DNA from 3 places in the Pseudonocardia sp. ICBG1034 genome. Region 3 is predicted to be linked to each of the others. Evidence: predicted binding sites of a transcription regulator. Region 3 holds the regulator's gene; each other region holds the start of a gene.
What was found. Region 3 encodes LexA, which represses DNA repair genes until DNA is damaged. Its sites were predicted from a motif close to CGAACACGTGTTCG; they were not measured.
Positions count from the first base shown of each region.

Region 1: a site for LexA is predicted at 7,726-7,739, ahead of KPF22_RS14100 (intein-containing Rv2578c family radical SAM protein). Genes of this name have one in related genera too.
Region 2: a site for LexA is predicted at 2,678-2,691, ahead of dnaB (replicative DNA helicase). Genes of this name have one in related genera too.

Region 1 is NZ_JAHLEK010000015.1:2,681,809-2,692,087, forward strand. It holds gene hisS (histidine--tRNA ligase) at 1-283, shown strand, start outside; gene KPF22_RS14065 (bifunctional 2-polyprenyl-6-hydroxyphenol methylase/3-demethylubiquinol 3-O-methyltransferase UbiG) at 291-830, shown strand; gene KPF22_RS14070 (amidohydrolase family protein) at 831-2,252, opposite strand; gene KPF22_RS14075 (IclR family transcriptional regulator C-terminal domain-containing protein) at 2,381-3,190, shown strand; gene KPF22_RS14080 (CaiB/BaiF CoA-transferase family protein) at 3,265-4,416, shown strand; gene KPF22_RS14085 (citryl-CoA lyase) at 4,413-5,210, shown strand; gene KPF22_RS14090 (dioxygenase) at 5,207-6,076, shown strand; gene KPF22_RS14095 (YibE/F family protein) at 6,092-7,639, opposite strand; gene KPF22_RS14100 (intein-containing Rv2578c family radical SAM protein) at 7,749-9,749, shown strand; gene aspS (aspartate--tRNA ligase) at 9,808-10,279, shown strand, end outside.
Region 2 is NZ_JAHLEK010000015.1:115,972-126,250, reverse strand. It holds gene KPF22_RS02150 (dTDP-4-dehydrorhamnose 3,5-epimerase family protein) at 109-627, shown strand; gene KPF22_RS02145 (DUF3040 domain-containing protein) at 798-1,136, shown strand; gene dnaB (replicative DNA helicase) at 1,238-2,647, opposite strand; gene rplI (50S ribosomal protein L9) at 3,287-3,733, opposite strand; gene rpsR (30S ribosomal protein S18) at 3,748-3,984, opposite strand; gene KPF22_RS02125 (single-stranded DNA-binding protein) at 4,039-4,587, opposite strand; gene rpsF (30S ribosomal protein S6) at 4,599-4,913, opposite strand; gene KPF22_RS02115 (deoxyribonuclease IV) at 5,246-6,013, shown strand; gene KPF22_RS02110 (helix-turn-helix transcriptional regulator) at 6,021-7,142, opposite strand; gene KPF22_RS02105 (FAD-binding oxidoreductase) at 7,334-8,704, shown strand; gene KPF22_RS02100 (CoA pyrophosphatase) at 8,724-9,401, opposite strand; gene KPF22_RS02095 (glycosyltransferase 87 family protein) at 9,722-10,279, opposite strand, start outside.
Region 3 is NZ_JAHLEK010000015.1:1,753,654-1,763,932, reverse strand. It holds gene KPF22_RS09795 (NUDIX domain-containing protein) at 1-178, opposite strand, end outside; gene KPF22_RS09790 (alpha/beta fold hydrolase) at 256-1,263, shown strand; gene KPF22_RS09785 (hypothetical protein) at 1,278-1,919, opposite strand; gene KPF22_RS09780 (vitamin B12-dependent ribonucleotide reductase) at 2,000-4,861, opposite strand; gene nrdR (transcriptional regulator NrdR) at 4,956-5,447, opposite strand; gene KPF22_RS09770 (hypothetical protein) at 5,965-6,624, opposite strand; gene KPF22_RS09765 (hypothetical protein) at 6,788-7,018, opposite strand; gene lexA (transcriptional repressor LexA) at 7,248-8,006, shown strand; gene KPF22_RS09755 (hypothetical protein) at 8,035-9,099, opposite strand; gene hflX (GTPase HflX) at 9,135-10,279, opposite strand, start outside.

The sequences.
Region 1 (10,279 bases), 930 kb from region 3:
GGTGTTCGGGGTGTCCCTCGGCGCCGCCGCACAGCGCCGCCTGGTCGTGGTCGCCGCGCAGCTGCGGGCCCGCGGCCTGCGGGTCGACCTGGCCTACGGCGGCCGGGGGCTCAAGGGCGCGATGAAGTCCGCCGACCGGTCCGGCGCGCGGTTCGCGCTGGTCCTGGGGGACCGGGACCTGGAGAACGGCACCGTCGGGCTCAAGGACCTCGTCTCCGGCGAGCAGCAGGACGTCCCGCTGGACGCGGTCACCGACGCCGTCGTGACCGCCCTGGCGGGCTGAGGCCGCGGTGGCGGCCTCGGACCGCGAACGCTGGGATGCCCGGCACACTGCCGCGGGCGCCGGGTCGCCGCTCCCGCCGGACGCGCTGCGCGGGCGCACGGACCTGCTCCCGTCCTCGGGCCGGGCGCTGGACGTGGCCTGCGGGCGCGGCGCGGTCGCGGTGTGGCTGGCGATGCAGGGGCTCGACGTCGTCGCCGTCGACGTGTCCCCGGCCGGGCTCGCCGCGGGCGCCGGGCTGGCCGCCGCCCACGACGTACGGGTGCGCTGGGTGGAGGCCGACCTCGACGCCGGCTTCCCCCGCGACGACGACCGCTACGACGTCGTCGTCTGCCAGCGGTTCCGCGACCCGGCGCTCTACCCGGCGCTGCGTGCCGCGCTCGCGCCGGGCGGGCTGCTGGTGGTCACGGTGCTGTCCGAGGTCGGCGACACGGGCGGCCCGTTCCGGGCGGTGCCCGGTGAGCTGACCGCCGCGTTCGCCGGCCTCGAGGTCCTCGCCCACGGCGAGGGCGACGGGGAGGCGCACCTGGTCGCCCGCCTCCCCGCCTGATCAGCCGCCGTGCGTGGCCGCGCTGCGGTAGTCGGTGTAGGTGTAGGGATTGTCGAGGACCTCGGTCTCGGGGATATCGGGGTTCATCCCGGCCTGCCAGGCCGCCTCGCCCATCGTGGCGCGCAGGTGCTCGACGGTGGCGGTGACCGCGGTCCGCGCGGCGACGAGGTCGACGTCGACCAGGCGCCCGTCGCGCTTCACCACGCGCCCGTCCACCAGCACGGTGTGCACGTCGCCGCGCTGGGCCTGGAACGCGACGTGACCGTGCGGGTTGAGCAGCGGGAACGACACCGGTGAGTGGTCGTTGCGCAGCAGCACCAGGTCGGCCTTCTTGCCGACCTCGACCGAGCCGAGGTCGGACTCGCGCCCGATCGCGCGGGCCCCGCCGCGGGTCGCCCACTCCACGACCTGCTCGGCCCGCAGCGACGAGTGGGTGACGGTGTCCCCGCGCGCGTGTGCCTCCAGGTGCTCGCGGGACCGGTCGGCGCCCAGCGTGGTGCGCATCGCCGAGAACAGGTCCGCGCTCCACCACATCGAGGTGTCCATCGACAGCGACACCGGGATCCCGTGCTCGCGCAGCGCCCAGGTGGGCGGGTAGCCCTGACCGGCGCTCTGCTCGCTCTCGGTGGACACCGACACCGAGCCGCCGGTCGCGGCGATCCGGTGGTAGGAGTCGGCGGACAGGGTCGCGGCGTGCACGTAGACGGTGTCCGGCCCGGCGAAGCCGTGCTCGTGCATCAGCCGGACGCCGTCGTCGTTGGTCGCGCCCCACACCCCGGCGTGCGTGGTGACGCCGACGCCGAGCTCGCGGGCCACCTCGAACGCGGGGCGCTCGGGGAACGCGGGGTCACCGGTGACGTCGAAGGCGAGCTGGAAGCCGAGCATGTCGTCGCCGGGGGTGATGCGCCGCGACACGAACTCGCGGAACCCGGGGTCGGCGGTCCAGTTCGCGGGGGCGTCGTGGATGTTGCCGTAGGCGAGCACGAACCGGCCCGCGGTGGCGGTCAGGGCGTCGACGGCGGCGTCGGCGTGCTGCGGGGTCTGCAGGCCGTGCGACCAGTCGACGGTGGTGGTCACGCCCGCGTCGAGGGCCTCCAGCGCGGCGAGCAGGTTCCCCGCGTGGATGTCCTCCGGGCGGAAGATCCTGCCCCACTCCAGGTAGTTCCAGACGAAGTACTGGGTGAGCGTCCAGTCGGCGCCGTACCCGCGCAGCGAGGTCTGCCACATGTGCCGGTGGGTGTCGACCATGCCCGGCATCACGATCCCGCCGGTCGCGTCGACCTCCTCGGTGCCCGCGGGCACCTCCAGGCCGACCCCGACCGCGGCGATCCGGTCACCGGTCACCAGGACGTCGTGGCCGGACAGGACCGTCCGGCCCGCGTCCACGGTCAGGACGGTCCCGTTGCGGAAGACGACGCTCATCGACGCACCCCTCAGTTCTGCGGACAAGCGTCCGCTGTGCGGACATCGCACGGACGGCGGCCACTGTCGCGCACCCTCCTTGTGCTGTCAACGGCCGGGTCGCGGGGGTGTCCGGCTACCGTGGGCCCATGCCACGCGACGGGACCGGCCCGGACTTCATCGAGGCGCTCGCCCGCGGTCTCGAGGTGATCACCGCCTTCCGGCCCGGCCGGGCGGAGATGACCCTCGCCGACCTGGCCGGCGCGACCGGGCTCGCCCGCCCGACCGTGCGCCGGGTGCTGCTCACCCTCACCGAGCTCGGCTACGTCCGCTCCGGCGAGCGCGGCTACGCCCTCACCCCGCGGGTGCTGGACCTGGGCGTCGCCTACGTCCGTTCGACCGGGCTGTGGGACGTCGCCCGGCCGCACCTGGAGCGCCTCGTCGCGCGGACCCACGAGTCGTGCTCCATCGCCCAGCTCGACGGCAGTGACATCGTCTACGTCGCGCGGGTCGCGGTGCCCAAGATCGTCGCGCTGTCGGTGCAGATCGGGACGCGGTTCCCGGCCGCGTCGACGTCGCTGGGGAAGGTGCAGCTCGCCGCGCTGGCCCCCGAGGAGCTGGAACGGGTGCTGGCCGAGCCGTCGCGCTCCGGGCTGACCCCGCGGCACGCCCCGGCGCCCGCCGAGCGCGACGCCGAGCTGCGCGAGGTCCGAGCCCGCGGCTGGGCGCTGACCGACGAGCAGCTCGCCCCGGGCATCCGCTCGGTCGCCGCCCCGCTGCGCGACGGCGAGGGCCGGGTCGTCGCCGGGGTCAACGTCAACTGCCACGCCGCGGAGACCTCGCTGGAGACCCTGCTCGAACACCATCTGCCGCTGCTGCTGCAGGCCGCGGGCGACATCAGCGCCGACTTCGCCAGGCTCGCCTCCGCGCCGCACGTGACGGTGTCGGCCACGGCTTGACCGCCGCCCGCGCCCGGGGCCACGATCGTCTGGCGGACACTCGTCCGCACAGCGATCACTTCGGAGGGACACCGATGGCGGAACCCGGAACCGGCGGGCCGCTCGACGGCGTACTCGTCGCCGACTTCTCCCGGATCCTGGCCGGGCCGTACGCGACGATGCTGCTGGCGGACATGGGCGCCGACGTCGTCAAGGTCGAGGGACCGGCGGGCGACGACACCCGCACCTGGACCCCGCCCGAGCGCGACGGCGAGGCCACCTACTACCTCGGCATCAACCGGGGGAAGCGGTCGATCGCGCTCGACCTGCGCGACCCCGGCGACCTCGCCGCGGCCCGCGAGCTCGCCCGCCGCGCCGACGTCGTCATCGAGAACCTGCGGCCCGGCGGGATGGCCCGCTTCGGGCTGGACCACGCCTCCGTCGCCGCCGACAACCCCGGTGTCGTCTACGCCTCGATCTCCGGGTTCGGCTCCGGTGCGGGCGCGCACGTCCCCGGCTACGACCTCATGGTGCAGGCGATGTCCGGGCTGATGAGCCTCACCGGCGACCCGGACGGGCCGCCGTACCGGGCCGGGATCTCGGTGTTCGACGTGATGGCGGGCAACCACGCCGCGATCGGGATCCTGGCCGCGCTGCGCCACCGCGACCGCACCGGCGCCGGCCAGCACGTCGAGGTCAACCTGCTGTCCTCCGCGCTGACCGGGCTGGTCAACCACAGCTCCGCCTGGGTCGCCGGCGGGACGGTGCCCTACCGGATGGGCAACGCCCACCCCTCGGTCTTCCCCTACGAGCCGATGCCCACCGCCGACGACGACCTCATCGTGGCCGCCGGCAACGACGCCCAGTTCCGCAAGCTCTGCGGCGTGCTCGACGTGCCCGGCCTCGCCGACGACCCCCGCTTCGCCCGCAACGCCGACCGCACGGTGAACCGGGAGGAGCTGCGCCCGCTGCTGGAGGAGCGCCTCGCGACCCGGGGGGCCGTCGAGTGGTTCGAGCTGCTCACCGCCGCCGGCGTGCCGTCCGGGCCGATCCAGACCATCGACGGTGGGTTCGCGATGGCCGAGCGCTTCGGGCTCGACCCCGTCGTCACGGTCGGGGAGGGGGACCGCGCGGTGCCCACCACCCGGCACCCGGTCCGGTTCTCCGCCACCCCGGCCGTCTACCGGCTCCCTCCGCCGCGGCTCGACGAGCACGGCGCCGACCTGCGGAAGTGGCTCGACTCATGACCTACCCCACCGCCCTGGGCGCCTCGTCGAAGGACGCCATCACCCTGCTCGGCCACGACCTCGCCGACGACGTCATGGGGGAGGTCGGGTTCGGCGAGCTCGCGTTCTGGCTCGCCACCCAGCGCCGCCCCACCCCCGGTGAGACCCGGGTGTTCGAGGCCGTCCTCGCCGCGCTGGCCGACCACGGGTTCACCCCGACCGCGATCGTCACCCGGCTCACCCACCTGTCCGCGCCGGACTCGGTGCAGGGCGCACTCGCCGCCGGGCTGCTCGGCGGCGGGTCGCGCTTCCTCGGCGTCACCGAGGACTGCGGCCGGTTCCTGCACGACCACCTGCCCGCCGACCGCCCCACCACCGACGACGGCTGGGACGCCGTCGCCCTCGACGTCGTCACCGCGCAGCGGGCCGCGAAGCGGTTCGTGCCCGGCCTCGGCCACCACGTCCACAAGGACGGCGACCCCCGCACCCCTCGACTGTTCGCCATCGCCGCGCAGGAGGGGCTGACCGGCCCGCACCTGAGCCTGTTCGCCGCGATCGGCCGGGTGCACCCGCAGGTGCTGGGCCGGACGCTGCCGCTCAACGGCGCCGGCGTCTGCGGCGCCGCGCTGGCCGACCTCGGCCTGCCGCTGGAGCTGCTGCGCGGCTTCGCCCTGCTCGCCCGCACCGCGGGCCTGATCGGCCAGCTCGCCGAGGAGCTGCGCCATCCCGTCGCCAACGACATCTTCCTGTCCGTGGACCTGCACAACCGGTCCGTCGACCCCGACCCGTACCAGCCCGAGGGAGACCTGCGATGACGCAGCCCACCACCGTCACCGAGGACACGATCACCGACGCCGCCGTCGCGCGCTGGGCGACCGCGCACGACCCGCGCACCGCCGAGCTGATGACCGCCCTGGTGCGTCACCTGCACGACTTCGCCCGCGAGACACGTCTCACCGAGGACGAGTGGATGGCCGCGGTGCGCTGGCTGACGGCCACCGGGCAGATCTCCGACGACAAGCGCGAGGAGTTCATCCTCGCCTCCGACGTGCTGGGGCTGTCCATGCTCGTCGTCCAGCAGAACCACCGGCTCGACCCGGCCGCCACCCCGGCGACGGTGCTGGGCCCGTTCCACATCGACGGATCCCCGGAGAAGGCCTCCGGCGAGGACATGTCCGACGGGCTGCCCGGCGACCCGCTGTTCGTGCACGGCAGCGTCCGCGCGCTCGACGGCACCCCGGTGACCGGAGCGGTCCTCGACGTCTGGCAGTCCGACGCCGACGGCACCTACGAGGCCCAGCTCGACGTCGACGAGGCCCGGCTGCGCGCGAAGTACACCACCGGCGACGACGGCGGCTACTGCCTGCGCACCATCGCCCCGCTCGGCTACGCCATCCCGATGGACGGCCCCGTCGGCGACCTCGTCTCGCGCACCGACATCAGCCCGATGCGGCCCGCGCACATCCACTTCCTGCTGGCCGTGCCCGGCTACGAGCCGCTGATCACCCACCTGTTCCGGGAGGGCACCGAGTTCCTCGACTCCGACGTCGTGTTCGGGGTCAGGCGCGAGCTCGTCGTCGGCTTCACCCGCCGCGAGCCCGGCCCGACGCCGGACGGTGGGCACAGCGAGGTGCCCTGGTACGAGGCCCGCTACGACTTCGTGCTCCAGCCCGCCGGGTAGGTCGCCGGACCGGACTCAGCGCCGGCCGACGACGAGTGCGGCCAGCCCGGTCGTCACCGGGACGGCGGCGACCAGCCCGACGCTGCCCACCAGGGTCCGCACGATCTCGGTCGCCACGTCCTGGCTGGTGAGCACCTGGGTCACGCCGCCCGCCGCCACCGTGAACAGCAGCAGCAGCGGGAGCGCGGCGCCGGCGTAGGCCAGCACCAGGGTGTTCACCGCGGACGCGACGTGGTCGCGCCCGATCCGCATTCCGGCCGCGAACAGCTCGCGCACACCCAGCTCGGGGTTCGCCGCGCCCAGCTCCCACACCGCGGAGGCCTGGGTGACGGTGACGTCGTCGAGCGCCCCGAGCGCGCCGATCACCAGTCCGGCCAGCACCAGGCCGCGCGGGTCGACCGGCACCCCGGGGCCGAGCGTGCCGATCAGGGTGGCGGTGGTGTCGTCGAGCCCGGTGAGCCGCGAGGTGACGGTGAACAGGTAGCCCAGCACCCCGATCAGGGCGAGCGAGGCCAGCGTGCCGAGCACCGCGCAGGAGGTCCGCGCGGTGAACCCGTGGGTCAGGTACAGCACCACGAACATGATCAGGCAGGCGCCGGTGACGGCGACCGCGAGCGGGGAGCCGCCGGACAGGATCGCCGGCAGCACGAACCACAGGAGGATCACGAAGCTCAGCGCCAGGCTGACCAGGGCCGCGAACCCGCGCAGCCGCCCGAGCACCACGACGGCCAGCGCGAACGCCGCCGCCAGCCACCCCAGCGGAGCGCCGCGCTGGAAGTCCACGAGCTGGTAGGAGCCCGCGTCGTCGGGGTTCGCGCCCGACCAGGACAGCGTGACCGGGTCGCCCACCGCGAACCGCGGCGTCGACGGCTCGTTCGGCACCAGCTGCACCAGGTCCCGCCCGGCGCGCGGCCCGTCGGACAGCGCGACCGTCACCCCGGTGCAGCGACGGTCCCCGGCGCCGGGGGAGCAGTCCGCGACCTGCACCGCGGTGACGGTCCCGTGCACCTGCTGGGTGGGTGGGATCTCCGGGACCGGGGTCGCACCCGGCCACAGCAGGGCCACCCCGGCGAGCGTCGCGAGCACGCACGGCACGAGCAGCGCGACCAGCAGTCTGCGCACCCGTCGCCCGGCCGGGGACGCGGCGCCGTGCCCGTGTCCGTGCCCGTGTCCCGGCGTGTGTCCCTGCCCGTGTCCCCGGCCGGGGGCGGGCGGCGCCGCCGGGCCGGGTGTGGCGCCGAGGTCGGCCTGGCCGGGGCAGTCGCCCCAGCCGCCCGGGTGCCCGGGGTGGGGGATGGGACCGGTCTCGGCGCCGTCGGCGGGGTCCGCCGCCGCGCCGCGCGCCGGTGCGGGCCCGGGGCGGTCCTCCACGGGGGCCGGACGCCGCGGGGCCGGAGCGTGGCGGGCCCGGTGCCGCGCCGGTTCGCCACCCGGGGGCCGGTGCCCGCCCGAGGCGCCCGGGGGCCGGTCCTCGGCGCGCCGCCGCCCACCCGTCCGCGGGGCGGCGGGCCGCCCGCCGTCGGGGGCGGACGGGTCGCGCGGGACGGGCGGGGGCGGGGGCACGTCCGCATCCTTGCAAACGATCTTCGACCTGCGGGGTGCCGTTCGCCCGGACGCGACCGCCCGGCGACGACCGGTTGTCCGACGTTCGAACTTGTGTTCGACTGACTCGGTGCGATGGGACGGACAGCAGGTCGGGGCGGACGGTGTCGGGAACGCGACGGCGCTGCCGGGGATGCGGGGGTTGCTGCGCTCGGTGCGCACGCCGGGGTTCGCGGACACGGTGTTCCACGAGGTCGAGGCGCGCTCGGTGCTGAACCGGGTGCCGTCGTCGTCACCGGTGCCGTTCGGCTGGACGGTCAACCCCTACCGCGGCTGCTCGCACGCGTGCACCTACTGCCTCGTCCCGGAGACCCCGGTACTCACCGCCGACGGCCGGTCGCGGCCGATCGGGGAGCTGCGCCCGGGCGACGAGGTGGTCGGCACCGTCACCGACGGCGGCGGTCGGCGCCGCTTCGTCCGCACCCCGGTGCTCGCGCGCTGGTCGACGCGGCGCCGCGCCCAGGAGGTGACCCTCGACGACGGCACGCGGCTCGTCACCTCCGCCGAGCACCGCTTCCTCACCACCTCCGGCTGGGCGCACGTGCGACCGGGGCGCTGCCGGGCCTCCGCGGACCGGCCGCACCTGAGCCCGGGGACGGCGCTGGTCGGGCCCGGTGCGGCCGCGGTCCCGGGCGGGGCCCGGCCCGACGGATACGCCGAGGGCTGGCTGTGCGGGCTGGTCCGGGCCGACGCGGTGCGCGGCCGGGTGCGGGCCGAGCCGTTCCCGACCGCCTGGGTCGAGCTGGAGGCGCTCGCCCGCGCCCACCACCTGCTGACCGCACGGCCGGCGCCCGTGGCCGCCGGGATGATCGCGGCGCCCGCCCCGTCGCCGGCGGCCTGGCCGCAGCGGCCCGCCCGCGGCTGGACGGCCGGGTTCGTCGGCGGGATCGTCGACGCCTGCGGTGAGGTCTCCGCCGGTGTGCTGCGGATCGTGCCCGGCGACGAGGAGCTCACCCGGGCCTGCGTCGACGCGCTGCGCCGGCTCGGGTTCCGCGTGGCCTCCGAGCCGTCGGCCCGGCCCGGGGTGCGGGCGCTGCGGGTGCTGGGCGGGGTCGCCGAGCAGCTGCGGCTGGTCGCGGTGACCGACCCGGCCGTGGCCCGGGTGCGGGACGTCGGCGGCGCCCGCGTCGAGGAGCCGCCGGGGGGAGCGCCGCGGGTCGTGGCGGTCCGCGACACCGGCACCCTCCGCCCGATGGTCGACATCACCACCGGCACGGGGGACTTCGTCGCCGCCGGGGTGGTCAGCCACAACTGCTTCGCCCGCAACACCCACACCTACCTCGACCTCGACGCGGGCGCGGACTTCGACTCCCAGATCGTGGTCAAGGTGAACGTGGCGCGGGTGCTGGAACGGGAGCTGGCCCGGCCGTCGTGGCGGCGCGAGCACGTCGCGATGGGCACCAACACCGACCCCTACCAGCGGGCGGAGGGCCGCTACCGGCTGATGCCCGGGGTGATCACCGCGCTGGCCCGCTCCGGCACGCCGTTCTCCATCCTGACCAAGGGCACCGTGCTGGGCCGGGACCTGCCGCAGCTCGCGGCCGCGAACGCCGACGTCCGCGTCGGCACCGGGGTGTCGATCGCGCTGCTGGACCGTGAGCTGCAGTCGCACCTGGAGCCGGGCACCCCCGGTCCGCGCGCCCGCCTCGACCTCGTCCGCCGGATCACCGACGCCGGCCTGCCCTGCGGGGTCATGGTGGCCCCGGTGCTGCCGTGGCTGACCGACTCCACCGAGGCCCTCGACGCCCTGCTGGCGGAGATCGCCGCCGCCGGGGCGAGCCGGGCCACGGTGCTCGCGCTGCACCTGCGTCCCGGGACCCGGGAGTGGTTCCTGGCCTGGCTGGGGCGCACCCACCCCGCGCTGTTGCCGCGCTACGAGCGGCTCTACCGCGGCGGGACGTACGCCACCCGGGACTACCGCGGGGCCCTGGCCCGGCGGGTCGTCCCGCTGCTGGCCCGGCACGGCCTGGACCGGCCCGAGCCGAACCCGCGCGACCCGGGGTGGACCCGGCAGCCGGTCGCGTCGCCGCGGGCTGCGGAGCCCGGGGACGGGCAGCTGAGCCTGCTGTGAGAACCCGCCGGAAACCTGGTGGCAGACGGCCCGGGGGGTGCCGATAGCCTTGACCGCCGTGATGCGAACCCACCTCGTCGGCACGCTGCGTGCCGAGAACGCCGGCCAGACCGTGACCCTCGCCGGATGGGTGGCCCGCCGCCGCGATCACGGCGGCGTGATCTTCATCGACCTGAGGGACCGCTCCGGATCGGCCCAGGTCGTGTTCCGCGAGGGCGAGATGGCCGAGCGTGCCCACCGGCTGCGCTCCGAGTTCTGCATCCAGGTCGTCGGCGAGGTCGTCCGCCGGCCCGCGGGCAACGAGAACTCCGACCTGCCGACCGGCGACATCGAGGTCACGGTCACCGAGCTGACCGTCCTGTCGGAGTCGGCGCCGCTGCCGTTCCCGATCGACGAGCACACCGGCGTCGGCGAGGAGATCCGGCTCTCCCACCGCTACCTCGACCTGCGTCGTTCCGGGCCCGCCGCGGCGATGAAGCTGCGCAGCGACGTGAACAAGGCCGCCCGCGACGTGCTGGCTGCGGAGGACT
Region 2 (10,279 bases), 1.6 Mb from region 3:
CTCGCGCAGCGTCACCAGGACCGGGGCCGCTCGTTGTCGTCTCCGGTACCCCAACCGCAGCCCACCGCGCGCCCGTCGCACGCGGTGACCGGACCCGAGGGAGGTCGAGTGGACGTCGTACGGACCGTGGTGCCCGGCGCGCTGCTGCTCGACCCGACCGTCGCCGACACGTCCGGCCCGGACCTCACCGCCTTCACCGTGCGACGACGGCGCCGCCCGGCCCGCGACGCCGTGCTCGGCCTGTTCGGCCATCCCGGCGACGCGGTGCTGCTCGGCGTCCCCCGCGGCAGCGGTTACGCCGTCGTCATCGACGCCCGGCCGGACGCCGACACCTTCGGCCGGCTCGCCGTCGCGCTGCTCGAGGGCCCGCAGCGACTGCTCGTCCCGCCGGGCTGCCTCTACGGCGTCCAGTCCGTCGCGAGCGGGACCGTCGTCGAGCTGCGCAGCGCCACCCGGCTCCCGCGCCGGGAACGCTTCGACGTCCACCCGGACGACCCGGACCTCGCGGTCCGCTGGCTCCGCCCCCGGCCGGCCCGGACACCGGGCACGGCACGCTCCTGGGCCGCGCTGACCGCCCGCCTCGGGGCCCCCGCGGGCCCCCGCCGGGACCGCGTCTCCCTCTGGTGACCCCGGGCGCCGTCCCCGGTGTGAGGACGGGCGCATGTGAGCCGGTCGGCCCGGTCGGCCAGATCACGAATCGGTCACGTAACGTCGGTACCAGGCCGGACCGACGACGCCCCGCGCCGGACGGCGGCACGACCGTGTCCGCCGGGACGTGGACACGAGGGGTTGCCGAGGTGCTGAGCGAGCGCGAGAACCGTCGACTGCACGAGATCGAGGTGCAGCTGCGGCTGACCGACCCGCGACTGGTCCGCCGGTTCTCCGCACTGAACGCCGCACTGCACGCCCCGGCCCGCCACGGCGGACGGCTGCTCGCCGGGTTCGCCCGCGACCGGCGCACCGTGCACGGCTCCGGCCCGTTCCCGACGGTACTGCTGGGGACCGCACTGGTCGTGCTGCTGCTCGGTGCCGTACTGGTGAGCGTGCCGATCGTCGTCGCGGGGATCCTCGTCGCCGGACTCGCCCTGGCCGTCGCGGCCACCACCGGACCGCAGGCGCACCCCGGAATCGCCTGACCCGGCACCCCGCACCGCGCGGTGCCGCCCCGGACCGGCGCCGCACAGCGACCGGTGCCGCCCCGGACGGACGGCGTGGCCGTGGCGCGCGACCGGCGGCCTCAGCCGTGGGCGAGGTCGGAGAACCGGCTGTAGTGCAGCTGGTGGGCGACGGTGATCGTCGTGGTCGGGCCGTTACGGTGCTTGGCCAGGATCAGGTCGGCCTCACCAGCGCGCGGGTCGTCCTGCTCGAACGCGTCGGGGCGGTGCAGCAGCACCACCATGTCCGCGTCCTGCTCGATCGAGCCGGACTCACGCAGGTCGGACAGCATCGGCCGCTTGTCGGTGCGCTGCTCGGGACCACGGTTCAGCTGGCTCATCGCCACCACAGGGACCTCGAGTTCCTTGGCCAGCAGCTTGATCTGCCGGGAGAACTCCGAGACCTCCTGCTGACGGGACTCGACCTTGCGGCCCGAGGTCATCAGCTGCAGGTAGTCCAGGATGATCAGCTTCAGGTCGTAGCGCTGCTTCATCCGGCGCGCCTTGGCCCGGATCTCCATCAGCGTCAGGTTCGGCGAGTCGTCGATGTAGAGCGGCGCCTCGGAGATCTCCGACATCCGCCGCGCCATCCGCGTCCAGTCCTCGTCCGACATCCGGCCGGCGCGCATGTCGGCCAGCCGGATCCGGGCCTCCGCGGACAGCAGACGCATGACGATCTCGGACTTGCTCATCTCCAGCGAGAAGAACGCGCTGGTCATGCCGTTCTTGATGGAGCAGGAGCGGGCGAAGTCCAGACCCAGGGTCGACTTGCCCAGACCCGGCCGGGCCGCGACGACGACCATCTGGCCCGGGTGCAGACCGTTGGTGACCTGGTCGAGGTCGGCGAAGCCGGTCGGCACACCCGTGGACTGGCCGCCCCGGGAGGCGATCGCGTCGATCTCGTCCATCGTGGGCTGGAGGAGCTCCTCCAGCACCGTGTAGTCCTCGGTGGTGGTGCGCTCGGTGACCTCGTAGACCGCGGCCTGGGCCCGGTCCACCGCGTCGTCGACGTCGCCGCCGTCGGCACCGTGGTAGCCGAGCTGCACGATCCGGGTGCCGGCCTCGACCAGCCGCCGCAGGACCGCCTTCTCGCCGACGATCTCGGCGTAGTACGCCGCGTTCGCCGCGGTGGGCACGGTCGCGATGAGGGTGTGCAGGTAGGGCGCGCCGCCGAGGCGGACGAGCTCACCGCGCCGCTGCAGCTCCGCCGAGACGGTCACCGCGTCCGCGGGCTCGCCACGGCTGTAGAGGTCCAGGATCGTCTCGTAGACGGTCTGGTGGGCGGGCCGGTAGAAGTCCTCCGGCTGCAGGACCTCCACGACGTCGGCGATCGCGTCCTTGCTCAGCAGCATGCCGCCGAGCACCGACTGCTCGGCCGTGAGGTCCTGCGGGGGCTGACGGTCGAACGTGGCGCCCTCACCGGGTCCGGAGGCCTTCTCGCCGTCACGGACCGCACGGGGCTTGTTGCCGGGACGATCGTCCGTCAGAGCCATACGCAGCGTCACCCCCGGTGGACACAGTACCGAACGCACGTTCGACGCGCGAGTGGTACGTGCTGCCACCCGCGACCGTCGTCGGTGATCTGCCGGCCGGCGCGGTGCCCGACGGACCGCGGCGGGCGCGGCCCGGGGAGCAAGGCGCTCGCGTACCGGTACGGCCGACAGTAGGTCGGCCGCGGGCCCGTGGCGAACCGGCCTGGTGATCGAACTGGGGATGAACTGTGCACGGATGCCGCCCGTCCCGGGACCGTGCTGGGGACAACCTGGGGACAAGGGAGCGGAACGGACCGTCTGCGCAGGTCAGAGCCATACTCACAGCTGTGGACAACTTTGCTCTGGCGTGTCGTCGCACACCGCGTACGGGCGTGTCGGAGCGCCCGGCGGACCGCTCGCCGCCCGGCGCGTCCACAGGCCCGCCCGACGAGTGGATCGTCACCGCACGGCGTGTCGGCTGCGTGACAAGACATCCGGTGCGGGGTCGTCCGATCGGTGTCGATCGTCCATCCGGGACTGCGCACCGTGTGCACGACGCCCGGCCGGCCCGGCCCGGACACGCGAAAGGGCGGTGTCCGGAGCACATGGCTCCGGACACCGCCCTGTTCACGCTCGGTGGTCGAACGACCACCGGGCCGCTCAGCTCGCGACGACCGCGATCGGCAGCTCGGTGGTGACCTCCGGGTGCAGGCGGACCTGCACCTGGTGCTTGCCCAGGGTCTTGAGGTGACCCGGGACGTCGATGCTGCGCTTGTCCAGCAGCGGGCCGCCGGCCGCCTTGACGGCGTCGACGACCTGGGCCGGCGTGATCGAGCCGAACAGACGGCCGGTGTCGCCGGCCTTGGCCGGGACGGTCACGTTGATGTTGCGCAGCTGCGAGTCGACCTGCTGGGCGTGGCCCAGGTCGCGGATCTCGCGGGACTTCTGGGCCCGGCGGATCTGCTCGACCTGCTTCTCCGCGCCACGGGTGGCGACGACCGCGAGCTTGCGCGGCAGCAGGTAGTTGCGGCCGTAGCCGTCCTTGACCTCGACGATGTCACCCGGGGCACCCAGGTTCGGGACGTCGGCGTTGAGGATGAGCTTCATGTGTCTCCCCTTCCTCAGCGAGCGGTCGAGGTGTACGGCAGCAGGGCGACCTCACGGGAGTTCTTCACCGCGACGGCGACGTCCCGCTGGTGCTGCCGGCAGTTGCCGGAGACCCGACGGGCACGGATCTTGCCGCGGTCGGAGATGAACTTCCGCAGCAGACCGGTGTCCTTGTAGTCGATCAGCTGGGCCTTGTCCTTGCAGAAAGCGCAGACCTTCTTCTTCGGCTTGCGCACGATGGCCTTGGCCATGGTGGTGCTCCTGGAGATCGTCCTCCGCCCGTCACGGGCGGAGAGGTACGTGGATCAGAAGGGGGGCTCGTCGTCGGACGCGGCGCCACTGCCCGCGGGCGGGGCCGAACCCCAGGGGTCGTCATAGCCGCCGCCGGAGTTGCCTCCACCGCCGGAACCGCCGCCCTGTCGGGCGCCACCGCCACCGCCGCCGTCGTAGCCACCGCCGCCGCCACCGAAGCCACCGGAACCTCCGCCCCGGTTGACCTTGTTGACCTTGGCGGTCGCGTAGCGCAGGGACGGGCCGACCTCGTCGACCTCCATCTCCACGACGGTGCGCTTCTCGCCTTCCTTGGTCTCGAACGACCGCTGGCGCAGGCGACCCTGGACCACGACGCGCGCGCCGCGGGTCAGGGACTCGGCGACGTTCTCCGCCGCCTGGCGCCAGATGTTGCAGCGCAGGAAGAGCGCCTCGCCGTCCTTCCACTCGCCGGACTGGCGGTCGAAGGTGCGCGGGGTGGACGCCACGGTGAAGTTGGCGACCGCGGCGCCGGACGGGGTGAACCGCAGCTCGGGATCCGCCGTCAGGTTGCCCACGACGGTGATGACGGTCTCGCCGGCCATGACGGCTCCAATCAGCCGGCGGCGGGCGCCGGCGTGCGGGTGACGTCCTTGCGCAGGACCTTGGTGCGCAGCACGGACTCGTTCAGACCCAGCTGGCGGTCCAGCTCGGTGACGGTGGCCGGCTCAGCGGTGATGTCGAGGACCGCGTAGATGGCCTCGCCCTGCTTCTTGATCTCGTAGGCCAGGCGGCGCTTGCCCCAGACCTCGATCTTCTCGACCGATCCGCCGTCGTTCTTCACGACGGTGAGGAACTGCTCCAGGGACGGCTGCACAGTGCGCTCGTCCAGGCCGCCGTCGAGGATGACCATGACCTCGTAATGACGCATGAGAACCACTCACCTCCTATGGACTCGAAACGGTCACGGCCCGGACGGCCGTGACAGGAGGTTCTCAGTGCACCCCGACAGTTTCCGGCGGATGCGCGGGAGCTGCGGGGATGCCGGTACAGGCTAGCAACGGCCGTTCCGGCCCCGACCTGCGGGTACGCGGTTCCCCGGATCGCCGGGACGGGTTCGGGCCGTGCCCGCGGAGACGCCGGCCGACGGACGGCTGTCGTTCGTCGCCGACACCGGCCCCGTCCTCGGCGAGCCGCTCGACGCCGTCACCGACGGCCGACCGGCGGCCCACGGCTGTCGGGGGTCCTCGCTACCGTGCCCGTATGCAGATCGGAGCACACGTCCGCGACGCCGAGGACCCTCTGGCCGCGGCCGCCGAGGTCGGCGCCGAGGTGATCCAGCTGTTCCTGTCCGACCCGCAGGGCTGGAAGAAGCCGCCGCCGCACCCACGGGCGGCGGAGCTGGCCGCGTCGGACGTCGCGGTGGTGGTGCACGCGCCCTACACCGCGAACGTCGCGTCCACGAACAACCGGATCCGCATCCCGAGCCGCAAGATCGTGCAGCAGCACCTGGCCGGGGCCGCCGAGGTCGGCGCGTTCGGCCTGGTCGTGCACGGCGGCCACGTCACGAAGGACGACGACCCGGCCGTCGGGATCGACAACTGGCGCAAGTTCGTCGAGCGCCAGGCCGGGGAGCACGGCTTCGACGTGCCCGTCCTGATCGAGAACACCGCGGGCGGGGACAACGCCATGGCCCGCCGCTTCGACGCGCTGGGCCGGCTGTGGGACGCGGTGGGCGAGTTCGGCGTCGGGTTCTGCCTGGACACCTGCCACGCCTTCGCCGGCGGCGAGGAGCTGGCCGGGATCGTCGAGCGGGTCCGGGGGATCACCGGGCGGATCGACCTGATCCACCTGAACAACTCGCGCGACGCGTTCGACTCCGCCCGCGACCGGCACGCCAACATCGACGACGGGACGATCCCGCCGGACGAGCTGGCCGCCGTCGTCGCGGCGGCGGGGGCACCGGTCGTTGTCGAGACCCCGGCCGAGGGACAGGCCCGCGACATCGCGTTCCTGCGCGAGCACACCTGAGGCGGCCTCAGGCGGTACCGGCGAACCAGCCGGAGGGCGTGAGCCCCGCCCCGACCTGCAGCCGCGGGGCGTACTGGTCGAAGTAGACCCGGGCGGTGAGCTCGCGCCTGCTGCGGACCCCGACCTTCGCGAACACCGACTTGAGGTGGTCCTGCACGGTCCACGCGGACAGGTGCAGGACGCGGGCGATCTCCGCGGTGTCCGCGCCGCGCAGCACCAGGCCGACGACGTCGCGCTCACGCGGGGTCAGCCCGAACGCCGCGGTGACCAGCGGGACGATCTCCGGCGGGCGGGCCTCCTCGATCGTCACGACGACCTGCCCCGAGGCCCCGTCCGGCCCGGCCAGCGGCGACGCGTGCGCCACCACCCAGTGCCCGGAGCGTGTTCGCAGCCGGGTCCGCGGCAGCTGCACCAGGTGCCCGGCGGCGTAGCGGCGGGCCGCCCGGATCAGCCCGAGCAGCGGGAACGGGAGCGCCCCGTCGGTGTCCCCGCCGAGGTCGGCCAGCCGCTCGGCGACGCCGGCTCCGCCGTGGGTGACCGCGCCGTCCCGCCCGACGACGAGCACCGCCGGGCCGTCCGCGCCGCCGGGGCCGTCGGCGACCGCACCCGCGACGAGCCCGGCCCGCATCCCGCGGCCGAACAGCCGTCCGACGTCGGCGGCGTACTCCTGCTCGGCGGGGCTGAAGCCGCGCCCGTCGTCGCGGAACAGGGCGACGAAGCCCCAGTGTGCGCCGTCGGCGGCCGCGGTGAAGCGCAGCTCGTCACCGAAGCCGTAGACGGGGGAGAAGAACTCGTCGAAGCGACGCAGCCGGCTCAGGTCCCCGTCGGTCTCGGCGAGCGCCGTGGTCACTCCGCCGGGCCTGCGGAACACGTCGAAGGAGTTGTAGAGGTCGACGACCTCGTACTCGTGGCGGGCCCAGAGGTCGTCGTGCTCGTCGGTGAGGTCGGCCTTGACCACGCCGGTGACGAGCTCGGTCGCCGGGTCGACGGTGGCCAGACAGGCCGCCGAGAACGGCAGCGAGGACCGCAGCAGGTCCAGTGCGGTCAGTCCGAAGGTGGGCGCGTCCAGGCCGGCCGCCGCGAGGGCGGTGAGGCGTTCACGGACGCGCGCCGGGGCGGCAGCGGGCACCTCCCGAGTGTCCGGAGCCCCGTCGATGATCTCCATCGTCAGAACTGGGGAGGTGGCGACATCCGTGCTGCTCGGAACGGGTGTCCCAGGTTTCTGGGGTGTCGGTCGCCCAGCCCCGGGGGATGGGCCGGCGGCGCCGTGGGGCGGAGGGTCGGTCGTACCGAACGACCCTGATGAACGGAGCCCCGGTCATGACCTCCTCCTCCCTCGCCCGTCCCCTCGCCGAGCTCGCGGCCGCCGTCGCCGGGCCGGTGCTCGGCCCGTCCGACCCCGGCTGGGCGCAGGAGGTCGGCGGGTTCAACCTCGCGCACGTCCCGACACCGGCGGTCGTGGTCGGCGCCACCGGGGAGCACGACGTCGCGGCCGCCGTCCGGTGGGCCGCCGCGCAGGGGATGCGGGTGGCCGTGCAGGCCACCGGGCACGGGCTGACCGGCGACCTCGACGACGTCGTGCTGGTCTCCACCCGCCGCATGACCGAACTCGCCGTCGACCCGGTCGCCCGGCGGGCCCGGGTGGGCGCCGGCGTGCGCTGGCGCGCGGTGCTCGACGCCGCCGCCCCGCACGGCCTCGCCCCGCTCTGCGGGTCGAGCTCGGGCGTCGGGGTCGTCGGCTACACCACCGGCGGGGGCCTCGGGCCGCTCGGCCGTCGGCACGGGTTCGCCGCCGACCACGTGACCCGGTTCGGCATCGTGACCGCCGACGGCGTCGCCCGGACCGTCGACGCCGGATCGGGCCCCGACCTGTTCTGGGCGGTCCGCGGCGGCCGGGAGAGCTTCGGCGTCGTCACGTGGATGGAGTTCGAGCTGGTCGAGCAGCCGCGGTTCCACGGCGGCGGGATCTTCTTCGACGGCGACGACGCACCCCGGCTGCTGCACGCCTGGCGGAAGTGGGCGCCGGGGCTGGGGGAGGACACGTCGACCTCGGTCGCGCTGCTCGCGCTCCCGCCGGACCCGGCGTTGCCGACGGAGCTGCGGGGCCGGTTCGTCGTGCACCTGCGGTTCACCCACCTCGGCTCGGTCGACGAGGGCGAGGCGCTGCTCGCGCCGATGCGGGCGGTCGCCGCCCCGCTGCTCGACGGCGTCGGGGAGCTGCCGTATGCGGCCGTCGACGCCGTCCACTCCGACCCGACCGACCCGATGCCGGTCTGGGACCGCGGAGCCGTCCTGGGATCGCTGCCCGCGGACGCGGTCGACGCTGTCCTCGCCGAGGCGGGACCGGACAGCTCGTCGCCGCTGGTCCTGGTGGAGCTGCGGCTGCTCGGCGGGGCGCTCTCCCGGCCGGCGGCGGTGCCGAACGCGGTCGCCGGGCGGCACGGCGCCGTCTCCCTGTACTGCCTCGGCGTGCCCGCGGGTCCGGAGGCCGCCGTGCAGGTCCCGGCCCGGGCCGCCGCACTGCTCGACGCCGTCGCCCCGTGGACCCGCGGCGGTCTGGTCAACCTGGCCGGTCAGGCGGCGCCGGACACCGTCGCCGGGTACTGGGACGACGACACCCGGCTCCGGCTGGCCGCGCTGAAGCGCCGCGTCGACCCGGAGGGCGTGTTCGGCGGGCCCGTCCGCGCCTGAGACCCGGTCCCGGGATTCCTCAGCGCCAGGCGAAGACCGGCTGCTCCAGGTGCGCGACCCGGGTCGCGCGCCCGTGCAGGACGACCTCGCGGAACTGGTGGAGCACCGCGCCGGTGGGGGCGTGGACGTAGCGGTCGAACAGCGGCACCTGGATCACCGGGGCGTCGGACTCGGGGATGGTGAGGAACCGGGGCTCGTGGTCGATCTCGGCCAGCGGCGGGCGGTGCAGCTCGGCGACCTCGTCCGGGTTGGGCGTCGGCTCGCCCGCGCCGCCGGCCCACAGCACGACCGGGGTGATGACGTAGCCGGAACGGGTCGGGTAGTCGTCGAGCAGACCGAGCACGCGGTCCGGGCCGAGCTCGAGCCCGATCTCCTCGGACACCTCGCGGCGTCCCGCCTGCTCGGCGGTCTCACCCGGGTCGAGCCGCCCGCCCGGAAGGGCCCACTGCCCGGAGTGCGCCCGCAGCGACCGGGTGCGCCGGGTCAGGACGAACGCGACCTCGTCGGCGAGACGGCCGTCGCCGGTGGCACCGGGGACCGGCAGCAGCGTCAGGGTGACGGCGGCGGCCCGCCTCCCCGCCCGGTCCGCCTCCGACGCGGCCCGTCGCTCGGCCGGGGGGAGCGTCGTCAGCGCCGCCTCGACACGCTCCCGCAGCTGGCGCTGCACCGGTTCCGGGACCACCACGTCGTCGGCCATGCCCTGATCGTCGCACCCGCCCGGGCGCCGCACAGGCTCCGTCGCCGCCGCACACGTCACATCCTGTGCGGCGCCACCACACCCCCTGTGCGGCGCCCGGCTCGTGGCGCAGGGCGACCGGTGACCGGCGCCAGGCTGTCGGCGTCCGGCCCTGCGGGCGGCGGCGCCCGGGCGCGACCGTCGGCGGGCACCGCGGGCGGCGGGTGCACGGGGGGGTGCAACGACGTCACCAGGGGTGCGACGACCGCCGGGGGACGGCAGCCGTCCGGGAGCGCAGCGAACGGCAGGGCACGTGCGACGACGCGAGGGGCGGCCGCAGTTCAGTCCGCGGGGTCGCGCCGGGGGCGGGCCGCCCGGGACGGCCACGGTTCGGGTGCGGCCGCGCGATCGGCGCGACCGGAACCCGCGGAACCGGCCGCGCCCCCGGACCGGGACGTCCCGACGGAACCGGTGGGGCCGGGGCCATCGCCGTCCCTCCGCCGTCGCCCGCCCCGTGCGGGCACGGCCGACGCGGAGGCGGTCACGGCGGGCACGCCGGACCGGGAGACCCGCGGGCCGACCGGCCACACGGGCTCCGGTTCCCGGGCGGGGTCGGTGCCGGGCCGCAGGATCTGCCGGACGACGAGCACGCACAGCGCGACCACCACGGCGTCGCGGACCAGCACGGTCACCAGGAACGGCTCCGGCGGCAGCCCCTTGTTCGCGACGCCGAGGTACTGGAACATCCGTGGCACCCAGACCAGCGCGTCGACGACCATCCACGCCAGCAGCAGCCGCCAGCGGGGCAGGGCGAGCACCGCGAGCGGGACCAGCCACAGCGAGTACTGCGGGCTCCACACCTTGTTGACCAGCAGGAACGCCGAGACCGTCAGGAACGC
Region 3 (10,279 bases):
GCACCGCGGCGGCGGCCGCGTCCTCGCCCGCCTCGACGTGCCCGGCCGCGGCGGCGGCCCAGTGGCCGTCCATGAAGCCGGTGCCCGCGCGCAGCTGGAGCAGCACCTCGGTGCGTTCACCGGTGCCGCGCAGCAGCAGGACGTAGGACGCCGGGACGACCCGGTAGCGCTCGCTCACGCCGTCGACCCTAGGTGCCGTACCGCCGTTCGCCGACGGCAACACCGGGGTAACCCGGCGGTCCTACCGTCGGGCGGATGGCGGCCCCCACCTCGCGCCCGGCACCGGTCGGCGACCGGCTCGGCGTCGTGCCGCCGCGGGACTCGGAGCTGCGGTTCCGCACCGTGCACGGCTACCGGCGGGCGTTCCGGGTGGCCGGCTCCGGGCCCGCGGTCGTGCTCGTGCACGGGATCGGCGACAGCTCGGCCACGTGGGAGGCGGTGTTCCCCGCACTGGCCCGCCGGCACCTGGTGATCGCCCCGGACCTGCTCGGGCACGGGCACTCGGACAAGCCGCGCGCCGACTACTCCGTCGCCGCCTACGCCAACGGGGTCCGCGACCTGCTCGGAGTCCTCGGGGTGCCCCGCGCGACGCTGGTGGGGCACTCGCTCGGCGGCGGCGTCGCCATGCAGTTCGCCTACCAGTACCCCGAACGCACCGAGCGTCTCGTGCTGGTCGGCACCGGCGGGGCGGGACCGGAGGTCACGTCGCTGCTGCGCGCGGTGAGCCTGCCCGGTGCGCACGCGGTGCTGGCGGCCTCGCAGCTGCCGCCGCTACGGTGGCAGCTCGGGTGGGCCCTGGACGCGCTGCGCCTGGTCGGGGCCGACCTCGGCCGCGACGCCGCCGACCTGCTCCGGCTGGTCGACGCGCTGCCCGACGCGACGTCCCGGACGGCGTTCATCCGGACGCTGCGCGCCGTCGTCGACTGGCGCGGGCAGGTGGTGACCATGCTCGATCGCTGCTACCTGACCCGCGGGATGCCGACCATGCTCGTGTGGGGCGCCCGGGACGCCGTCGTGCCACTGGCGCACGCCCGCACCGCGCACGCCGCGATGCCGGGCAGCAGGCTGGAGGTCTTCGACGACGCCGGGCACTTCCCGCACCACAGCGACCCGGCCCGGTTCGTCGGGGTGCTGGAGGAGTTCCTGGGGTCCACCGACCCGGCGCGGTGGAGCCCGGAGCAGTGGCGCCAGCTGCTGCGCTGCCCCGCTCCCCCGCCCGCCGGCGTCGCCGGGGCGCGGCCGGGACCGGTCTCGGCGACCTGACCCCGGGCCCGCGGTCAGAACACGAACCCCAGCCAGGTGCCGGCACAGCCGTGGCAGGCGCCGTGCGTCGTCGCGGCGCGGTGCACCGGGCGCAGGCAGATCACGCAGTGGGTCAGCCGGCGCCGGGCCCGGCGCAGCAGACCGTCGCGCACCTGGCGGACGGCGAGCCCGGCGTCGCCGTCCGGGTCGTCGCAGCCGGGCAGGACGGGTACCTCCACCGCGTCCGCCGGGTCCAGCACCGGGAGACGGCCGTCCCGTCGTGGTTCCGGGCGGGCCAGCAGCACCGGACCCGCCGGGGCGAACCCGAGCATCAGCTGCGGCGGCTCCCCGGCGACGAACCAGGCCACCGGGTCCGGCGTCGCGCCGGGCGGGAGCAGCCCCGCCGAGCGCAGGTCGGCGTCGGTCCAGCCGCCGCGACGCAGGTCGGCCGGGGTCAGCCCGAAGTGCCGCAGCCCGCCGGCGGGCAGGTCGAGCTCGCGCAGCTCCGCCGGGGACGGGACACCGACGTAGACGGTCCCGCGCTCCCCCGCCGGCTCCGCGACGGGCCCGGTGTCGTGGCCGTCCGCGACGCGCCACGGGGCGGCGACGAGTACGGCGAGCACCCGCGGGTCGACGCCGAGGCGCCCGGCCACCTCCGCGGTGCGGTCCTCGGTCACGTGGTCCCCGATCCCTGCCTCCACCACACGCGCCGGGGCGGCTCCGGTGTCGGAGCCGCCCCGGCGCGGTGCGGTGTCGGTCAGCTGCAGCCGCTGGTGGAGCCGCAGCCCTCGCAGAGGTAGCAGGACCCGGCGGGGCGCATCTTCGTCCCGCAGGTCATGCACAGCGGTGCGTCGGCGGCCTTGCCCAGACGCAGCTCGAGCAGCTCGGTGGAGCTGCCGACCTCGACCGGCGCCGGCTCGACACCGGCCTCCTTGCGCTCCTCGGTCGTCGGCACGGAGGAGCGGAACTCCTCCATGTCGAGCTTCTCGCCGGTGCCGTAGTCGTTCTCGACCTGGGCGGACCGCTCGTCGGAGGAGAAGATGCCCAGCTGGGCGCGCTTCTCGTACGGCAGGTGGTCCAGCGCCAGGCGGCGGAACAGGTAGTCCAGCACCGAGGTCGCGATCCGGACGTCCGGGTCGTCGGTCATCCCGGCAGGCTCGAAGCGCAGGTTGGAGAACTTCGAGACGTAGAACTCCAGCGGGATGCCGTACTGCAGGCCCACCGAGATCGACATCGAGAAGGCGTCCATCACGCCGGCCAGGGTCGAGCCCTGCTTGCCGAGCTTGACGAAGATCTCGCCGAGGCCGTCGTCGGGGTAGCTGCCGGCGGTGAGGTAGCCCTCGGCGCCACCGACGGTGAACGACACGGTCTCGCTGGGCCGCTTCTTCGGCAGCCGCTTGCGGACCGGCCGCTGCTCGACGACGACGTGCTTCTCCGGCTCGGCGTCGGCCTTCTTGTCGCCGCCCTTGCCCGCGGACAGCGGCTGGCCGACCTTGCAGTTGTCGCGGTAGATCGCCAGGGCCTTGAGACCGAGGCGCCACCCCTCGAGGTAGATCCGCTCGACGTCCTCGACGCTCGCCCGCTCGGGCATGTTGACCGTCTTGGAGATGGCGCCGGACAGGAACGGCTGCGCCGCGGCCATCATGCGGACGTGGCCCATCGGGGCGATCGTCCGGTCGCCCATGGCGCAGTCGAACACCTCGTAGTGCTCGGGCTTCATGCCCGGGGCGTCGACCACGTGGCCGTGCTCGGCGACGTACTCGACGATCGCCTCGGCCTGCTCGGCCTGGTAGCCGAGGTTGTCCAGGGCGCGGCGCACCGACTGGTTGACGATCTGCATGGAGCCGCCGCCGACCAGCTTCTTGAACTTGACCAGCGCCAGGTCCGGCTCGATGCCGGTCGTGTCGCAGTCCATCATCAGGCCGATCGTGCCGGTCGGGGCCAGCACCGACGCCTGCGCGTTGCGCCAGCCGTTGACCTGCCCGATGTCCTGGCACTGCTTCCAGACCTCGGTGGCGAGCTTCTGCACCGGGGTGCTGGAGGCGAAGGTGCGGATGCGGTCGTTCTCCGCGGCGTGCTTGCGGATGACGCGCTGGTGGGACTCGGCGTTGCGGGCGTAGCCCTCGTACGGGCCGACGACGCCGGCGAGCTCGGCGGAGCGCTTGTACGCGGCACCGGTCATCAGCGAGGTGATGGACCCGGCGAGCGCGCGGCCGCCCTCGGAGTCGTACGCGTGGCCGGTCGCCATGAGCAGCGCGCCGAGGTTGGCGTAGCCGATGCCCAGCTGGCGGAACTTCCGGGTGGTGTCGGCGATCGGCTCGGTCGGGAAGTCCGCGAAGCAGATCGAGATGTCCATCGCGGTGATGATCAGCTCGACGGCCTTGGCGAAGGTCCGGGCGTCGAACCGGTCGTCGGAGTCGAGGAACTTCAGCAGGTTCAGCGACGCCAGGTTGCAGCTGGAGTTGTCCAGGTGCATGTACTCCGAGCACGGGTTCGACGCGCTGATGCGCCCCGACTCCGGGGTGGTGTGCCAGTCGTTGATCGTGCCGTCGTACTGGATGCCGGGGTCGGCGCAGTTCCAGGCCGCCTCGGCGATGCCGCGGAACAGCTTGCGGGCGTCGACGCGCTCGATGACCTCACCGGTCATGCGGGCACGCAGACCGAAGTCGGTGCCCCCCTCGACGGCGCGCATGAACTCGTCGGTGACGCGGACGGAGTTGTTGGCGTTCTGGTACTGCACCGAGGTGATGTCGGAGCCGCCCAGGTCCATGTCGAAGCCGGCGTCGCGCAGGACGCGGACCTTGGCCTCCTCCTTGGCCTTGGTCTCGACGAACTCCTCGATGTCGGGGTGGTCGACGTCGAGGACGACCATCTTCGCCGCGCGCCGCGTGGCTCCGCCGGACTTGATGGTGCCCGCGGAGGCGTCGGCACCGCGCATGAACGAGACCGGGCCCGAGGCGGTGCCGCCGGAGGACAGCAGCTCCTTCGACGAGCGGATGCGCGAGAGGTTCAGGCCGGCACCGGAGCCGCCCTTGAAGATCAGGCCCTCCTCGCGGTACCAGTTCAGGATCGACTCCATGGTGTCGTCGACCGAGAGGATGAAGCAGGCGCTGACCTGCTGCGGGCTGGCGGTCCCGACGTTGAACCACACCGGCGAGTTGAAGCTGAACACCTGGTGGATCAGCATCCAGGTCAGCTCGTGGTCGAAGATCTCGGCGTCGCCCTCGGTGGCGAAGTAGCCGTGCTCGAGACCGGCCCGCTTGTAGGTGCCGACGACCCGCTCGACGAGCTGCTTGAGGCTGGACTCACGGGTGTCCGAGCCCACCGCGCCGCGGAAGTACTTGCTGGTGACGATGTTGGTGGCGTTGACCGACCAGCTGCGCGGGAACTCGACGCCGCGCTGCTCGAAGTTGACGGTGCCGTCGCGCCAGTTCGTCATGACGACGTCGCGGCGCTCCCACTCCACCTCCTCGTAGGGGTGGACCCCTTCGGTGGTGAAGACACGCTGCACGGTCAGGCCGGGCGCGCGCTTGGCGCCGGTCTTCCCGCGGCCACGCGACGGCTTGGCCGCCGCGCTCTCACCGGTGTCTGTCGTCGGGCCCCCGACGGTCTCGGTCATGAACTGCCTCCGCACATCCGACGCTTCTCCGCCCGCACGCTGGGGTGCGCGGACGGCTCTCTTCCCGGTACGACCGGCGACGACGACGCGCCGCTCAGCCGTCCGGGTGGTGACCGGCCTCGTCGTCGGCTGCTTCCCCGGCAGCCGCCGAACGCAGGTCGGCGATCTCCTTCTCGAAGTCCTCGATGGAGGAGAAGGACCGATAGACACTCGCGAACCGCAGGTACGCGACCTCGTCGAGCTCACGCAGCGGCCCGAGGATCGCCAGCCCGACCTCGTGGCTGGGAAGCTCCGCCGCCCCGCGCGCCCGCACCGTCTCCTCGACCCGGTGGGCGAGCTGTTGCAGGTCGTCCTCGTCGACCGGCCGGCCCTGGCACGCCCGCCGAACCCCGCCGACGACCTTCTGCCGGCTGAAGGGCTCGGTCACCCCGCTGCGCTTGACGACGGCGAGCACGGCCTCCTCGACCGTGGTGAACCGTCGTCCGCACGAGGTGCAGGACCGGCGCCGGCGGGTGCAGGTCCCGTCGTCGGCGGTCCGGGAGTCGATCACGCGGGAGTCCGGGTGTCGGCAGAACGGGCAGCGCATGGACGCTCACACCCCTCTTCCGTGACGTTCCGGAAACTCTCCGCAGCGATCCGTCCCCCCAACCAGTGGCGGAACGACACCAATGTAACCCCTACATCTAGGGGTACGCCATCCCGGGCCCGGTGCCACGCCGAGCTTCGCCCGATCGGGAACCGAGCCTCGCACACCACGTTCCGCGACCGGTCCGTCGCCGACGATCATGGAGCGGGGCATCGGCGCTGGTGGCGCCGAGGAACGTCGCGGGCGGCGCCGTCCGTCGCGCCGGAGGGACCGCGACCGGCGGCCACCCGATGCGGGGACACGCCCTGCGGACGCGCCCGGCGGCACGTCGCCGACTCCTCCGGCGACATCCCGGCGACCACGTCCCGACATCCGCGCGCCACCCCACGCAGCCGTCACCCGATGCGACGCCGACGCGGCGTCCGTCGCTCCGCACCGTCACCACCTCGGACCGCCCCGCAGCGCACGGCCGTGCGCACCACGGGGTGCGGCGTCGCGCCGCGCGGCGCCGCCGATGTCAACGCACGGCGCCGACCGACGGCACGGCGGCCGCGGGGGCGTTCCAGCCCGCCGCCGCGTCGCCCAGCAGCCCGAGCGCCACCACCGCGGTCGTCGCACACAGCAGGGCCGCGACCCCCGCGAGGAACCGTTCCAGGCGCCCGCGGGCGCGGCTGCGGGCCGGACGCGGGCGGGCCGGGACCAGGCAGCGCCGGGACGGCGGACGGACGGTGCGCGGTGCCGGCACGGCCACCGACCGAGGACGGGGCGGCGCCGCGGCCGGCGCGGGCCGCGTCAGGGTCGCCGTCGCCGCCGGGGCCGGGCCCGCGGCGGTGCAGCGGGGCGTCCGGACCGCGGGGTTCGGACCACCGGTGGGACCGGACACCGGGACACCGGCCCCGGGGGCGCCGGACACCGGAGCGCGCCGGGAACGGGCGGCGGGATGACGGGCCACCGACTCGGTCAGTGCGCGCTCGCGCGCCCCGTGGGCGGCCCACCGGTGGGCCGCGCGCGCAGCGGCCGACGAGCCGGCACCCGCCGCACCGGCGAGACCGTCGGCGGCCCGCACCCGCTCCCGGGCGGCGCGCCGGGCGCGCGAGGTGGGGGTGCCGGGCGCCGGGGCGCCGGTCAGGCAGCCGACCGCCCCGTGGTCGCGGATCCGCTCGTCGAGCTCTCGCATGGTTCCTCCTGCCGTCGGACCGCCCGTCCCCCGGGCGGTCTCGTCTCCCCCGCTCCCGACCGGCCCTTCCCCGAGCCCGGTCGAACGGGCGTACGAGCGGTGTAGCACCCGGCACCGACAACAACCGCGTTCCCGCAGGTCGTCGCCCGTGCCGGGGACGTTCTCAGCGTGGTGCGCCGACCGCGGGCGGCCCGGCCGGGCCGTGGGTGGCGACCGCGACGTCGGCGAGCACCCCGAGCCCGACGACCGCGGCCGCCGAGGCGAGCAGGACACCCGACGCGGCCACCGCACGGCGCACGACGCCCGGCACCCGGCCGGGCCGCACCCCGCCGGTCGTGGTGCGTACCGGGACCCGCCCGATGACCGTCACGTCCCCGATGACCGCCGCACCCACGATCGCCACCCCCGCTGCCGTTCCCGCTGCCGGTCGCCCCCGCGCGGCCGGACGGCGGCGCGGACCGCGTTCGATCGAACCAGTGTTCGATCGAACGCCTGTGCGATGTTGTACCACTGCGGCCCGGCGGAATCCACGACACGCCCCGGGCGACTTCGAACGCATGTTTGGCGAACGGGCCCGTGGCGGCTAGGGTCGTCGCCGTAAGTACCCCGAGGAGGCGAATGCGATGGCAGCGGACGACACCGGACACGGTGGTCCCGGCGTGACCGGCACCGCCGCGGACCGGGGATCCGCGAAGGTCCGGGAGTTCCCCGACCCCGCGGCCGACACCCGCGGCCTGACCCCGCGGCAGAAGAAGGTCCTGGCCGTCATCCGGGACTGGGTGGACCGGTACGGCTACCCGCCCAGCGTCCGCGAGATCGGTGACGCGGTGGGCCTCACGTCCACCTCGTCGGTGCACCACCAGCTCCGCACCCTGGAGCGCAAGGGCTTCCTCCGGCGCGACCCGAACCGCACCCGCGCGGTCGACGTCCGCAGCCCGGAGCAGATCGCGGGTACCGACGGGACGGACTCCGACACCGACACCGCCGACCTGCGTTCCGCGCGGCCGGCGCCGGCGTTCGTGCCGCTCATCGGCGACATCGCCGCCGGTGGCCCGATCCTGGCCGAGCAGGCCGTGCAGGACGTGTTCCCGCTGCCGCGCGAGATCGTCGGCGAGGGCACGCTGTTCCTGCTCAACGTCAAGGGCGACTCGATGGTCGACGCCGCGATCACCGACGGCGACTGGGTCGTCGTGCGCCAGCAGCCGGTGGCCGAGCAGGGCGAGGTCGTGGCCGCGATGATCGACGGCGAGGCGACCGTGAAGACGTTCCGCCGCAAGGACGGGCACATCTGGCTGATGCCCGCGAACGACGCCTACGACCCGATCCCGGGTGACGACGCGTCGATCCTGGGCCGCGTCGTGGCGGTCCTGCGCCGCCTCTGACCTCCTCGGACGGCGCCCGCTCCCGCGATCAGCGGGACCGGCGGCGCCGTCCGTGCAGGGACATCGCGACGGCGCCGGCGACCAGCAGCGCCCCGAGCGCCGCGGCCCCGCCCGCGGCAGGCAGCCACGACGGGTACGTGCGGTACTCCGGCACCGCGGCGGGCTGAGGCACGACCGGTGCCTGCGGAACGGTCGCCGCGGACACCGCGCCCGGGACGACCGTGACCGCCGCCGCGGTCAGGCCCCGCGCCTCGCTCCCGGAGTGCAGCGCGCCCCGGCCGTCCGGGGCGACCGCCTCACCCTGCGCCTCCCCCGGCAACGGCACCGGCAGCGGTGCCCCGCCCAGGGCCGCGACCAGCGCGTCGGCCGTCGCCGGTCCGCCGGCGGGCAGCGGGAACACCCAGGCGTCGGTGTAGGTCCGCAGCACGGCGGCGCGCCCGCCGCCGGCCCCGGCCGGCGAGAGCCCGCCGCCGGTGACCGTGCGCGACCCGGCGGCCCCGAGCGGCCCGCCGCCGGTGCCGGACCAGGGCAGCACCACCTGTGCCACCCGGCGCAGCTCCACGGGGTCCCCGCCGTCGCGCAGCGGCGCGGCGGGCCGGTACACCCCGGCGGCCCCGGTGGTCTTGTCGACCAGCAGGGGCACGCCGTCGTCGCCGACCAGCAGTGCCTCGACGTCGCGCGGACCGTCGGCGTGGACCAGGTCGTGCACCCGTGGCGGCCCGGCCGGGGGCAGCACGACGAGCCGGACCGACCCGCGCCGCGCCCCGTTGTCGCCGGTGTCGGCGAGCCACAGCTCCCCGCCCGGTCCGAGGCCGAGGTCCTCGACATCGGTGACCGGGACGTCGGCCTGCCGGGTGCCGGTGACCGCACAGCCGGCCGGATCCAGGGTGAACGCCCGCGCGGTCCCGCCGCCGTCGACGACGGCGTGGTAGCGCTGCGGGGCCGCGCCGGGCGGGCCCTCGGCGACCAGCCCGGACAGCTCCGCCAGCCGCGGGTCGTCGATCGAGCAGGCCGGGGTCGCCCCGGGCGGCGGCGCGGCCGCACCCGTGAGCGCACCGGCCAGGCAGAGGACCGCGGTCAGGCGGCGGGCCACGGTCCCGGGACCCGGCCGCCCGGCCGGTGGGACGCTCAGTGGCCCGCCGCCGTCGCCGGCAGGTCGGTGCCGGTCCCGGTCGGCAGGGCCGAGCCCGCCACCGCGAACGGCAGCACCGCGGTGCCCAGCTCGGGCTTCACCCGCGCCCGGATCCGGGTGCCGTCGGCGGTGTGTTCCTCGGCGAGGACCTCGCCGTCGTCGTGCAGCCGGGCGACCAGCGCACCCTCGGTGTAGGGCAGCAGGAGGTCGACCTCGTACTCCGGGCGCGGCAGTCGCTCGGCGATGCGCTCCCGGAGCCGGCGGATCCCGTCACCGCTGTGCGCGGAGACGAACACCGCGTCCGGCTGGGCGTGCCGCAGCCGGGCCAGCGCGAGGTCACCGGCCGCGTCGGTCTTGTTGATCACGAGCAGCTCGGGCGGCATCGTGTCGCCCGCAGCCTCACCGACCTCGACGAGCACCTGGCGGACCGCGGCGATCTGGTCGTCGGGCAGCGGGTCGGACCCGTCGACGACGTGCACCAGCAGGTCGGCCCGGGCTGCCTCCTCCAGCGTGGAGCGGAACGCCTCGACGAGCTGGTGCGGCAGGTGCCGCACGAACCCGACGGTGTCGGTGAGGGTGTACTCGTGCCCGTCGGGCGTCTGCGCCTTCCGGGTGGTCGGGTCCAGCGTCGCGAACAGCGCGTCCTGCACCAGCACGCCGGCGTCGGTGAGCTGGTTGAGCAGGCTCGACTTGCCCGCGTTGGTGTAGCCGACGATCGCGACCGACGGGATCTCGTTGCGGCGACGGCTGCCGCGCTGGGTCTCGCGGACCTGGCGCATCGCGCCGATCTCGCGGCGCAGCTTCGACATGCGCGCGCGGATCCGGCGCCGGTCCAGCTCGATCTTCGTCTCACCGGGGCCACGGCCACCGATACCGACACCGCCCGCGGCGCGGCCACCGACCTGCCGGGACAGCGCCTCACCCCAGCCGCGCAGCCGCGGCAGCAGGTAGGACAGCTGCGCGAGCTCGACCTGGGCCTTGCCGTCCCGGGAACGGGCGTGCTGGGCGAAGATGTCGAGGATCAGCGCGGTCCGGTCGATGACCTTGACCTTGAGCCGCTCCTCCAGCTGGCGGAGCTGGCCGGGTGACAGCTCGCCGTCGCAGATGACGGTGTCGGCGCCGGTGGCGCGGACGGTTCCGA